DNA from 2 places in the Anaerostipes stercorihominis genome. Region 2 is predicted to be linked to the other one. Evidence: a T-box and tRNA genes for the amino acid it is inferred to sense, from the RefSeq annotation. Region 2 holds a T-box; the other holds one or more tRNA genes.

Region 1 (6,446 bases), on a different contig from region 2:
ATTGAGGCATATTTAAAAAAAGATTCTTATGGGGAATATGAAATTCCATCCATCCGGCAGAGACCGATTCTGCTGATGGGACCTCCTGGCATTGGAAAAACTCAGATTATGGAACAGATTGCAAGAGAATGTGAAATTGGACTGGTTGCCTATACCATCACCCATCACACCAGACAAAGTGCCGTCGGGCTTCCGTTTATCCGGGAAAAAGAATACGGAGGCACAAAGTATTCCGTTACGGAGTATACGATGAGTGAGATTCTTGCCACAGTCTATGAAAAAATTGAGAAAACAGGACATCAGGAAGGAATTTTATTTATTGATGAGATTAATTGTGTTTCTGAAACGCTTGCGCCGACAATGCTGCAATTTTTGCAGAACAAGATGTTTGGAAATCAGCGGGTTCCGGAAGGCTGGATGATTGTAGCAGCCGGAAATCCTCCAGAGTACAATAAGTCTGTTCGGGAATTTGATGTGGTAACGTTAGACCGGATGAAGAAAATAGATGTGGAGCCGGATTATGAAGTCTGGAAAGAATATGCCTATCGGGTGGGAATTCACGGAGCAATTCTTTCCTATTTGGAAATTAAAAAAGAATGTTTTTATCGAATGGAGACAACGGTAGATGGAAAAGCTTTTGTGACTGCCAGAGGCTGGGAGGATCTGTCTCAGCTGATGAAAATCTATGAAAAACTTGGAAAGAAAATCGACCGGGAAGTTACGTTTCAGTACCTTCAGCACAGCAAAATAGCAAAAGATTTTTCAAATTATTATGAATTGTACAAAAAATATAAAGAAGATTATAAAATTGAAGGAATCTTAAAAGGACAATTTTCACAGGAAACCATAGGAAAATTGAAATTTGCGTCATTCGATGAAACATTAAGCATTGTGGGGCTGTTAAATGCAAAGCTTTCAGAGATGTTTTATGATTGCTGGAAAAAGGATGCTTTTGTGACAGAATTGTTTGGTTGGTTAAAGCAAGTGAAGGAAGGAAAATCTCTGGAACAGGTGATACAGGAGGCCAAAGCAATCTTGGAACAAAAGAAAAAGGAAGAAAAACTAGGAATGGAGGAAAAACAGATATGTTTGGAGGTTCTTTCCTGTCTGGAAGCCTATCACACTTTGACAAAACAAGAAGCTGCGGAAGGTCTGGAACTGTTTGACAGGATTCGAGAGAAATTTGCAGAAGAGACCCAGAAACGGGAGGCGCTTCTGGACCAGACGGATCGGGCACTCACGCATGCCTTTGAGTTTATGGAACAGGCATTCGGAGAAAGTCAGGAGATGGTTGTCTTTGTGACAGAATTAAATGTGAATTATTTTAGTGTATGGTATCTTCAGGAAAATCAATGCGACAAATATTTTCAGTATAACAAAGGCCTTCTGTTTGATGAACAGCAGCAAAGTATTTTATCAGAGCTGGATGAGTTGGAGAAAAGCTTCTGAAATTGAGAAACTCAAAAAGCATCGGTTCATGATTTTTTTGTGTAATATTGAATATTCATGTAAATAAATTTTTTTAAGTTATCCCGGAAATCTATTTCCGGGATTTTCATATTTAGATTCTGAATTGCCTGTTCGACCAGAGGGTTTTTCTGGCAGGAACACTGCAGACCTGTTGCATGATAATAGACGGACAGCAGCAGATCATAGGCATCTTTCGGGGGAATTCTTAAATTTTGACTGAGGCGCTGGGAGATTTCCTCGGCCCGCACATAATAGTTTCTTTTAAATTCCGGTCCATACTTGTGCGTAGACTTCTGTACTGTAATTGCATTCCGGTGGGAAAGCAGATAAAAGCGCATCGAAGTACAGATTCATCTTATCACTGCACAGCTGGCTGTGGAAAAAATTAAAAATTAATGTTGACAGCAACAGAGAAATGAGGTAAAATAATCCTTGTTCTCAAGAAGAACAGATATAAGCGATAGTGGCGTAGTTGGTAACGCGCGACCTTGCCAAGGTCGAGACCGCGGGTTCGAGCCCCGTCTATCGCTTTTTTTGTTGCCTTTTAGAAATAGCTTAAAATGGTTATTTTTAGGAGGCTTTCTTTTTTTCTCCGACCAATATTTTTACAATGGTTAAAGTTTTTGGTTAAAGTCCTAAAATATCTTATCTGCGTAGTCCGTTACCGCCTTTGCGGATTGCCTGCGCTGGATGTGGGCATAGGAATGATAAACAGATTATCCTTCAAGTAGGAGGTGGCAAAAATGGCAAACGATTTCAAATCATTACAGACCAGAAAAGTATTGAAAAATATGATGGAAGTTAAATGTATTTTGCATCGCCAATCGACTATGACAAAGTAATCAAAAAAATTCCGTATGGTAAAGGGATTACCGTTGGGAAAATACGAGAATACTTTCCAAAATTAAGAAAATTGGAAATTGAGAGAGGGTACTGATATGAAAATGAAAGAAATCAAAGAGAATAAAAAACAATTTCTTCCCTTGTTGTTAGCCGATGAACAATGTATGTATTAGACGATTAGGGGATTAAATGTGAGTGTATCGTAACTGATGAGGGGAAATATGATTTATTTGCAGAAAAAAATATAAATCCGGGTTTGCTGGCAGAGAAATTAAAATATTTACGAACAAAAATGAAGATTCACAGAAGCAGCTTTTTGTTTCATAAGGACACAGGCACATTTCATGGAAGAAAATGTGCCTGTATAAAAAATGAAATATTCTTTATATCTGTTTTCCACAATATCGGTAGAATGCCAGAAGGTATAAACCGCAGATGCCAACCAGATCATAGATGATTCGTGTTACAACGGTCATTTCTCCAAAGAGAAAAGCAACCAGATCAAAACGGAAAAATCCAATGAGCCCCCAGTTGATCGCTCCGATAATTACAATCGTAAGCGCGGTACAATCTAAAAATTTGTTTCCCATAAAATCCTCCTTGTTATTTAAGAGTACACCTGCAATCTTGTCGCAGGTGATATAAAGAATACTTAAGATAGTATTCGTTGCAAGTAATCAAACTATACATTTTAGCAAGAAATTTATGAAATTAATTTTAGGGACCAAGACACTTCATTGCCTTTTTTTGGAAGAGAGAGTATAATAAGAACAAAATATATGAGAAACAATGGATCACCAGAAAATCAGCGGCCATGAAGGAGGAATGGAAATGAAAGTTATTTTTCTGGATGTGGATGGAGTATTAAATTCTCAGAGTTTATTTGAAAAATGTAAAGAAGAGCTGGTACCCATTGATGAAGAGAATATTAAATATTTGAAACAAATTGTGGATGCAACCGGAGCCAGCATTGTACTTTCATCTTCCTGGCGATATGGATGGACAAAACACAGCGACAATGTACAGGACTGGTGCAGACTTTTGGTGGATACTCTGAAGAAATATCAATTGAGAATTATTGATAAAACGGAGTATTTGAGCAATGGAAGACGGGAAGATGAGATTAAGGACTGGCTGGAAAAAAGTTCGGAACCGGTGGAGAATTTTGTAATATTGGATGATGGGGATTATGATTGGCGTAGACATGGATATGAAAAATATTTGGTCAAGACAGACTTTTGTACCGGAGGATTACAGAGGGAGCATGCAGAACGAGCAATTAGTATTTTAAAAAAACCTCCTTTTTGGAAATTTTGGAAACGATGGAAATCAGAAAATCGGTGATTAAAAATAGGAGGAGTGGAGTTCACAAAATTTTTTCAAAAAATGACTTGTCAATTGTTCTTGAATATGGTAAAGTATAGAAGTCGCAGAGATGCGGGGAAAGAAGACAAAGATTGACACTTTCCAGTTGAAAAGCCCAGATAGCTCAGTCGGTAGAGCAGAGGACTGAAAATCCTCGTGTCGCTGGTTCGATTCCGGCTCTGGGCATGATATGCGGGTGTAGTTCAATGGTAGAACTCCAGCCTTCCAAGCTGATCACGTGGGTTCGATTCCCATCACCCGCTTGTGAAGAAGAATGTTTATGTCATTCTTCTTTTTTTGATAATTAGAGAATTCTTCACTTTCCTATAGAATAGACGAAGTTTTGTTTTATTCTATAGGAATTTTTTGTATAATAAGGATGAAGAAATACGAAGAAAAGGAGAAAAAAGATGGATTATAATCAGTTGGCGCTGGAAATGCACGAAAAAAATAAAGGAAAAATTGGAGTTCGTTCAAAGGTAGCAGTAAAAACCAGAGACGATTTAAGTACGGCTTATACGCCGGGAGTTGCAGAACCATGCCGTAAAATTCGAGATCACAAAGATGATGTGTATCGTTATACTGCAAAAGGCAATTTGGTCGCTGTGGTATCGGATGGAACTGCGGTTTTGGGGTTGGGAGATATTGGACCGGAGGCAGCGATGCCGGTGATGGAAGGAAAGGCATTATTATTTAAAGAGTTTGCAGACATTGACGCGTTTCCGATCTGTTTGGATACAAAGGATACAGAAGAGATTATACAGACAGTAAAAAATATTGCGCCGTGCTTTGGAGGAATCAACCTAGAGGACATTTCCGCACCGAGATGTTTTGAGATTGAGAGAAGGCTGAAAGAAGAACTGGATATTCCGGTGTTTCATGATGATCAACATGGAACGGCAATTGTTGTGGCAGCGGGACTTTTGAATGCGTTAAAATTGGTTGGGAAAACGATGGAAGAAGCAGAAATTGTGATTAATGGGGCCGGGTCTGCCGGTATTTCCATTTGCAGACTTCTTCTCCAATTCGGAGCAGGCAATGTTGTTCTGGTAGACCAAAAAGGTGCTCTTTGTCCGGGAGAAGAATGGATGAATCCTGCACAGAGAGAGATGGCGGAAATTACCAATAAAGAAAAACAAAGAGGTCTTTTGCCTGAAATTATAAAGGGGAAAGATGTATTCATTGGGGTTTCGGCACCGAAGATTGTTACATCAGATATGGTTTCTGACATGGCAGACGATGCAATTATTTTTGCAATGGCAAATCCAACTCCTGAAATTATGCCGGAAGAAGCTAAAAAAGGAGGAGCAAGAGTTATCGCAACCGGACGTTCCGATTTTCCAAATCAGATTAACAATGTTCTTGTATTTCCGGGAATTTTCAGAGGCGCTTTGGATGCCAGAGCCGGACAGATCACAGAAGCGATGAAAATGGCTGCGGCAAGAGCGATTGCCGGAATCATCGGTGATGATGAACTAAGTGAAGAATATGTTATTCCCGGAGCTTTCGATGAGAGAGTATGCAGGGCAGTTGCAGAGGCGGTTGCAGAAGAAAGTCGAAAATAGTGATTTGTATGAAAATTAAATACGTTTAAAAAGGTGAAAAGTTTGTTCATACAAAGCTTTTTTATGATATAATGCAAGAAATAAAAAAGAGCTAAGGAGAATTTAATGAAAACAAGTGGAATTTTGTTACCAGTTTTTAGTTTGCCGTCATCTTATGGGATTGGATGTTTTTCCAAAGAAGCGTATCAATTTGTCGATTTTTTGTCAGAAGCCGGACAACAGTATTGGCAAATTTTACCTTTGGGAACGATTGGTGCAGGAAATTCTCCTTATCTTTCATTTTCCAGCCATGCAGGTAGCACACTCTATATAGATTTAGAGCAGCTTCAAAAAGAAGGGCTGCTGACCCAGCAGGAGCTTGATCCGTATCAAGAGGAGAATACCGGAAAGGTGGATTATGATGCAGTGCGTGAAAGTCGGCATAAGCTGCTTCGCAAGGCATATCTCAGATTTTCACCGGATCAGGATTACGAAACGTTCAAAGAGAAGAATCAGGAGTGGCTGGATGAATATGTGTCTTATATGAAAAAGCGAAAAGAGCTGGACAGCGGGGGCTATTTTCGCTTTTGTCAATATTATTTTCAGAAGCAGTGGCTGTCACTGAAAGCGTATGCGAATAAAAAGGGAATTAAGATTATCGGAGATTTACCGTTTTATGTAGCATTGGAGGGAACCGCATTTACGCATCATAAGGAGTTATTTAAAGTAAATGAAAAGGGAGAACCAAAGGTTGTCGGAGGGTGTCCTCCGGATGCCTTTGCGGAAGACGGACAGATTTGGTCAAATCCGGTTTATGATTGGGAATATCACAAAAGCACCGGATATCGCTGGTGGATGAATCGTCTTCGTTACAATTTCCTGTTATATGACGTCCTGCGTCTGGATCATTTCCGGGGATTTGACGAATACTTTGAAATCCCGGCGGAAGACCAGACAGCAGTGGGCGGACACTGGCAGAAGGGGCCGGGACAGGAGTTTTTTCATGCGATGAAGAAAGAGCTGGGAAACCGGGAAGTTATAGCAGAGGATTTGGGATTTTTAACTCCGAGCGTATTTGAGCTTTTGAAAGAGACAGGGTATCCTGGGATGAAAGTTCTGGAATTTGCCTTTGGCGCGTGGGATGACAGCATCTACCTGCCTCACAAATATGAAGAAAATTGTGTCGTTTATACCGGAACTCATGATAATGATACGGTGGTTGGA
Region 2 (6,446 bases):
TTTTTATGATTTTCGGATTGCCAGGAGCAGCTCTGGCAATGTACCACTGCGCTCAACCAGAAAAGAAAAAATTAGTGGGAGGACTCTTGTTGTCTGCCGCGTTGACTTCTATGGCGACGGGAATTACGGAACCCATTGAATTTACATTTTTATTTGTAGCTCCGATGTTGTTTGGAGTTCAGGTGATTTTGGCGGGAGTTGCGTATATGCTGGCTCATATATTGAATATTGCTGTCGGATTGACATTCTCAGGAGGGCTCATTGATCTATTTTTATTTGGAATCCTTCAGGGAAATGATAAAACCAATTGGATGCGTCTGATTCCCATTGGAATTATATATTTTGCGCTTTATTATTTTATATTTAAGTTCCTGATTTTAAAATTTGATTTAAAAACACCCGGACGTGAGGATGAGAAAGATGAAGTACGCCTGTATTCCAAGGAAGACAGAGGAGATTGCATAGATTCTGCGTTTCAGCTGCCCGCGCTGATTGCAGCAGGGCTTGGAGGAAAAGCGAACATCGGAGAGATTGACTGCTGTGCAACACGTCTTCGCTGCGGACTTGCTGATATTGCTTTGGTAGATGATGCTGTGCTGCGAAGAACCGGATCAAGAGGAATTTTGAAACGAGGAAATAGTATTCAGATTATTTACGGACCGCAAGTCACAATTATCAAATCTCAGTTGGAGGAATATTTGGAGGACGGCAGGGAGGACCGAAAAACCCGTCGTCTGGTAAAAGAAATAGAGCGGAAAGCAAAGGACGAGAGGAAAATAGAAATGATTTATTCTCCAATCAAAGGAGAGATAATTGAACTGGAGCATGTGCCGGATGAGGTTTTTTCCGGAGGAATGCTTGGCGAAGGATTCGCGGTGATTCCAGAAGAAGGAGCTGTTTTTTCTCCGGTGGAAGGCGTTGTTTCGGCTGTTTTCCAAACCAAACATGCCATCGCTTTGATTTCTCAAAACCACGCAGAGGTACTCATTCATATGGGACTCAATACTGTTAAATTGGCTGGCAAAGGTTTTGATGTAAAAGTGGAACCGGGACAGAAAGTGAAGGTTGGTGATTTGCTGGCGCAATTTGACCTGGAGGAGATGCAAGATGCCGGATTTCATATGATAACACCGGTGGTGATCAGCAACAGCTCCGATTACATCAGTATTACATTGGAGCAGACAGGAGAACAAGAAGTTGGAACGGATATCTTGATGCTCAAACAATGAAATCTTGGAAAAGCCATTGACATATAAAGTTAGTATGGTATAGAATAAGGAAAGTTAAAGGCATTGATGGTGCACAGTAAGAAGAAATAATCTTCCGAATTTCACACCGTAGCTGTATCTTTGAACGAGATGAGATTCATCAGTAGGAGATAACGGAGTCTGCCCGTTACGCAGAAACTTAAGTGCTCAAAACAGTGGAAAACTGTGATGAGAATTAGGGTGGTACCGCGAGCAAGTTCAAAACTCGTCCCTTTGTGGACGGGTTTTTTTATAATATAGGAAAGTAAAAACTTTCCTATATTATATATTATAAAAACGCTTTGCAGAGTTGTACAGGATGTGTACCGAAAACGAATAAAATGAAAGGGATAGAACTATGAAAGAAAGATTAGAGGCGATTAAAAAAGATGCCTTGGAGAAAATCAAACAGGCAGAGGCTATGGATGCTCTCAACGCAATCCGGGTATCTGTACTTGGAAAAAAGGGAGAATTAACCAAGGTATTAAAAGGAATGAAGGATGTCGCAAAAGAAGAGCGTCCGATGGTCGGACAGATGGTCAATGATACCAGAGCAGTCATTGAGAAGGCGCTGGAAGAAGAAATGACGCTCTTAAAGAAAAGAATCCGTGAAGAAAAAATGAAAAAAGAAGTGATTGATGTTACGCTTCCCGGAAAGACTCATGAAAAAGGGCATCGTCATCCAAATCAAATTGCCCTGGATGATTTGGAACGAGTTTTTATTGGAATGGGATATGAGGTTGTAGAAGGCCCGGAAGTGGAATATGACAAATATAATTTTGAGTTGCTGAATATACCGGAGAACCATCCTGCCAAGGACGAACAGGACACTTTTTATATTAATAAAGAAATTTTACTGCGAACACAAACTTCACCGGTTCAGGCACGTATCATGGAAACTGGCAAAATGCCGATCCGCATGATCGCACCGGGAAGAGTTTTCCGGTCCGATGAGGTAGATGCAACCCATTCTCCATCATTCCATCAGGTGGAAGGTTTGGTAGTAGATCAGGGGATTACTTTTGCTGATTTAAAAGGAACTTTGCAGCAGTTTGCCAGAGAGTTTTTCGGACCAAATACAAAAGTAAAATTCCGTCCGCATCATTTCCCATTTACCGAACCAAGTGCAGAAGTAGACGTAACGTGTTTTAAATGCGGTGGAAAAGGCTGTCGTATGTGCAAAGGAAGCGGATGGATTGAAATTCTTGGATGCGGAATGGTACATCCTCATGTGCTGGAAATGTGCGGAATTGATCCGGAAGTTTATTCAGGATTTGCGTTTGGAATCGGGCTGGAGCGGGTGGCTCTTTTAAAATATGAAATTGATGACATGCGCCTGTTATACGAAAATGATAAGAGATTCTTGTCTCAATTCTAGCAACTATAAAAAAATAATAGGAAGATGAAAGGAAAGAAAGAAAAATGGATACACCGATTTCATGGATTAAGGCGTATGTGCCGGATTTAGACTGCTCTGTGGAAGAGTATGCAGATAAAATGACATTATCAGGCTCTAACATGGAAAGCTATAAAAAATTAGATGAAAATCTGGAAAAAATTGTTGTTGGAAAAATTGAAACAATAGAAAAACATCCGGATGCGGATAAATTAATTGTCTGTCAGGTGAATGTGGGAACCGAGGTAGTTCAGATCGTAACCGGAGCTCCCAATGTATCAGAAGGAGATTTGGTTCCGGTGGTATTGGACGGAGGATGTGTTGCAGGCGGACATGATGGAGATAAAAATGAAAACGGAATCAAAATAAAAAAAGGAAAACTGCGCGGGGTGGAATCCTTTGGTATGATGTGTTCCATAGAAGAATTGGGAAGCACGAGAGATCTGTATCCGGAGGCACCGGAATATGGAATCTATATCTTTCAGAAAGAGGTGCAGCCGGGAGATGATGCGATAGAGGCTCTTGGTCTTCATGATGCAGTGGTAGAGTTTGAAATTACGTCCAATCGTGTTGACTGTTTCAGTATGGTTGGCATGGCAAGAGAAGCGGCGGCAACCTTCCGAAAAGATTTTTATCCTCCGGTTGTGACTGAGATAGGAAATGAAGAGGATGTCAGTGATTATATTAAAGTAACCGTGGAAGATGAAGAACTTTGTCCTAGATATACGGCAAGGGTGGTTAAAAACATCAAATTGCAGCCTTCCCCGGAGTGGATGCAGAGACGTTTATCTGCCATGGGAATTCGTCCGATTAATAATCTGGTGGATATTACCAACTATGTTATGGAAGAGTATGGACAGCCGATGCATGCCTATGATTTGGATACCATTGCCAATCGTGAAATTATTGTTCGTCGCGCCAAAGCAGGTGATAAGTTTGTAACCCTAGATGGAGAAGAGCGGACGATGGATGACTCCGTGCTGATGATCTGTGATGGAGAAAAGGAAATTGGAATTGCAGGTATCATGGGTGGCGAAAACTCAATGGTTACAGATCAGATTCAAACATTATTATTTGAAGCTGCTTGTTTTGATGGGACCAATATCCGTTTGTCTTCAAAGAAAATCGGGTTAAGAACAGATGCATCCGGAAAATTTGAAAAAGGTCTTGATCCTGAAAATACAATGGCTGCCATGAATCGTGCATGCCAGTTGATTGAGGAATTGGGAGCGGGAGAAGTTGTTGGCGGAGCGGTTGATGTATATCCTCATCCGGCAGAAGAAATACGCCTTCCACTGGAAGTTGATAAGATGAATGCCCTTCTTGGAACCAATGTGTCAGAAGAAGAAGTTTTAACATATTTTGATCGGCTCGGACTGGTTTATGAGAAGGAAACCAACCAGCTGATCATTCCGAGTTTCCGGCAGGATCTTCGTTGTATGGCAGATCTGGCGGAGGAAGTCGCAAGATTTTTCGGATATGATAACATTCCGATGACATTGCCGAGAGGTGAAGCAACTGCAGGGAAAAAGCCGTTTAAAATCCGTGTGGAGGATGTATGTCGTGACGCAGCAGAACAAAACGGTTTCTCCGGCGGCATGTCTTATTCCTTTGAAAGTCCGAAGGTTTTCGATAAATTGCTGTTTGCACAGGATGCGAAAGAACGGCAGGCAATTGAAATTTCCAATCCGTTGGGAGAAGATTTCAGCATTATGAGAACGGTTTCTTTAAATGGGATGTTAACCTCTTTGGCTTCCAATTTGGCGCATCGAAATACCAACGTAAGACTGTATGAGTTTGGAAATATTTATTTGCCAAAAGCATTGCCGCTTACAGAACTTCCGGAGGAAAGAATGCAGATGACACTGGGAATGTACGGGGATTGTGACTTTTTTACATTAAAAGGTGTGGTGGAAGACATTCTGAGTGCGCTAGGCTTAAAAGGACAGTCAGAATATGTTCCCACAGCAAGACATCCATTTCTTCATCCGGGGCGTCAGGCTGATATTTCCATTCAAGGGATGCAGGCTGCATATATGGGGCAGATTCATCCCGAGGTTATGGATAACTACGACATGAAGGGCGAAGTGTATGTCGCTGTCATTGATTTGCCGGTTCTTGTGGAAAAGGCAACGTTTGACCGAAAGTATGAGGGGGTTGCAAAATTCCCGGCAATGAAACGAGACCTGAGTATGGTTATGAAAAAAGAAATCTTTGTTGGTCAGTTAGAGCAAATTTTCAGAGATAAAGGCGGCAAGCTGTTGGAATCTTACGAGCTGTTTGATGTTTATGAAGGAAGTCAGATTGAAGAGGGCTATAAATCTGTGGCATATTCTTTGACCTTCCGGGCAAAAGACCGCACGTTGGAGGAGGCAGAGGTATCTAAGATCGTGGATAAGATTTTAAAAGAGCTGAAAAATCTGGGAATTGAACTTAGAGCATAAGAAAGAGATTGAAATCATGAAAAAGGGGAAATACTTTGGATAGTATTTCCTCTTTTTTGTAATAGCGATGAGTTAAAGTCTGGTCTTGACCGAGACCTTGGTGACTGCTTAAAATTCCCAAATATGCCTTTTGATACTTTCGGTGATTTCAAAAGAGTTGCAAATATTACGAAAATATGACATAATATTACAAAGATTACTTATTGGAGGATAAAAAAATGACGAATGTAAAAGACATTGTGGAAGGGGAGCGACAGAAAAAGCGGAGGAAACGGATAAAAATTTTAGTGTTTTTTGTAATTCTCCTTGTTGCGGCATCCTTTTTTGGAGTGCGGGCTTACCGGCATTATAAAGAAGAACAATTTTTTGCAAGTGTAAAGCAAAAAGAAATTAAGGTAACCCCAAAAACTGTAACCCATAAAGAACAGGATATTTTTACAGAGTCTTATCAAAAAGAAACAGACCGCCGACTGGCAACATGGAAAAAAGATAAAAAATATAGTTTTGACCATCCGTTAGTTGTGCAAAATGCTTATGGGACTTATACAACATCACTTTACTACTACGCAGAAACAGACAGGGCTTCTTATGCAGTCTGCACCATTGAAGCAGAAGATGTCGGAGCCAGTGTGTATAAACATCAGCTGAAAACACTATCCGGCGATAAATACGTAAAAAAGCATGAATATGAAATCATTGGGCTGGTGCCGGGAACAAAGAATAAAGTGACGTTGGAATTTTTCAATGAAGAGAAACGAGCTGTAGGAAAAACTCATTTTTATGTTACGATGCCCAAAGACGAAGAAATTCCGGCAATTCTTCAGAAAAATACCGGAGACAGCAAGGTAAAAATGACAGATGGGCTTTTTGCGCTCTTCGGGCATGATAAGGCAGATGTTTCCAATATTTATTTGTATGATAATAATGGCGTTGCCAGAGGAAGGATGCCTCTGAATAAATATCGCACCGACCGATTCTTATTTATTGACGATCAGATGGTGTACTCTTATGATTTTAATAAAATTGTCTTTACCAATCGTCTCGGACGCGTGACAAGAACCATTGATGTGGGGGATTATGAATTCCATCATGATTTTATGTATGATGAAAAGAATCAAAAAATTCTCTGTCTGGTAAATGATTTAAAGAAAGACACGATTGAAGATGTTGTGATTCAGGTTGATGTTAAGACAGGAAAAACATCACTGCTGTTTGATTGCGAGAAAATGCTTCCGCTTATGAGAAAGCTTGCGATTCAAAGAAAAGGCGGAAAGAATACTTATGGCGGAACAGAATTAGATTGGATTCATCTGAACTCATTTGACCTGGTTGACGATAACAGTCTGGTGTTAAGCAGCC

What was found. The T-box of region 2 lies ahead of pheS (phenylalanine--tRNA ligase subunit alpha). A T-box ahead of a tRNA ligase gene usually reads a tRNA of that ligase, here a tRNA-Phe.
Region 1: it has a tRNA-Phe gene. The T-box ahead of pheS (phenylalanine--tRNA ligase subunit alpha) is inferred to sense a tRNA for this amino acid. The anticodon was not compared.

What each region holds. Positions count from the first base shown of each region.
Region 1 covers NZ_BAAJCL010000004.1:108,573-115,018, reverse strand. The annotation lists gene AC27EF_RS06090 (AAA family ATPase) at 1-1,449, shown strand, start outside; gene AC27EF_RS06085 (hypothetical protein) at 1,476-1,808, opposite strand; tRNA gene AC27EF_RS06080 (tRNA-Gly) at 1,928-2,000, shown strand; gene AC27EF_RS06075 (DUF378 domain-containing protein) at 2,697-2,903, opposite strand; gene AC27EF_RS06070 (HAD domain-containing protein) at 3,145-3,657, shown strand; tRNA gene AC27EF_RS06065 (tRNA-Phe) at 3,792-3,864, shown strand; tRNA gene AC27EF_RS06060 (tRNA-Gly) at 3,871-3,941, shown strand; gene AC27EF_RS06055 (NAD(P)-dependent malic enzyme) at 4,089-5,243, shown strand; gene malQ (4-alpha-glucanotransferase) at 5,349-6,446, shown strand, end outside.
Region 2 covers NZ_BAAJCL010000012.1:38,909-45,354, forward strand. The annotation lists gene AC27EF_RS10645 (PTS sugar transporter subunit IIABC) at 1-1,229, shown strand, start outside; T-box leader at 1,284-1,484, shown strand; gene pheS (phenylalanine--tRNA ligase subunit alpha) at 1,606-2,625, shown strand; gene pheT (phenylalanine--tRNA ligase subunit beta) at 2,670-5,087, shown strand; gene AC27EF_RS10660 (aryl-sulfate sulfotransferase) at 5,306-6,446, shown strand, end outside.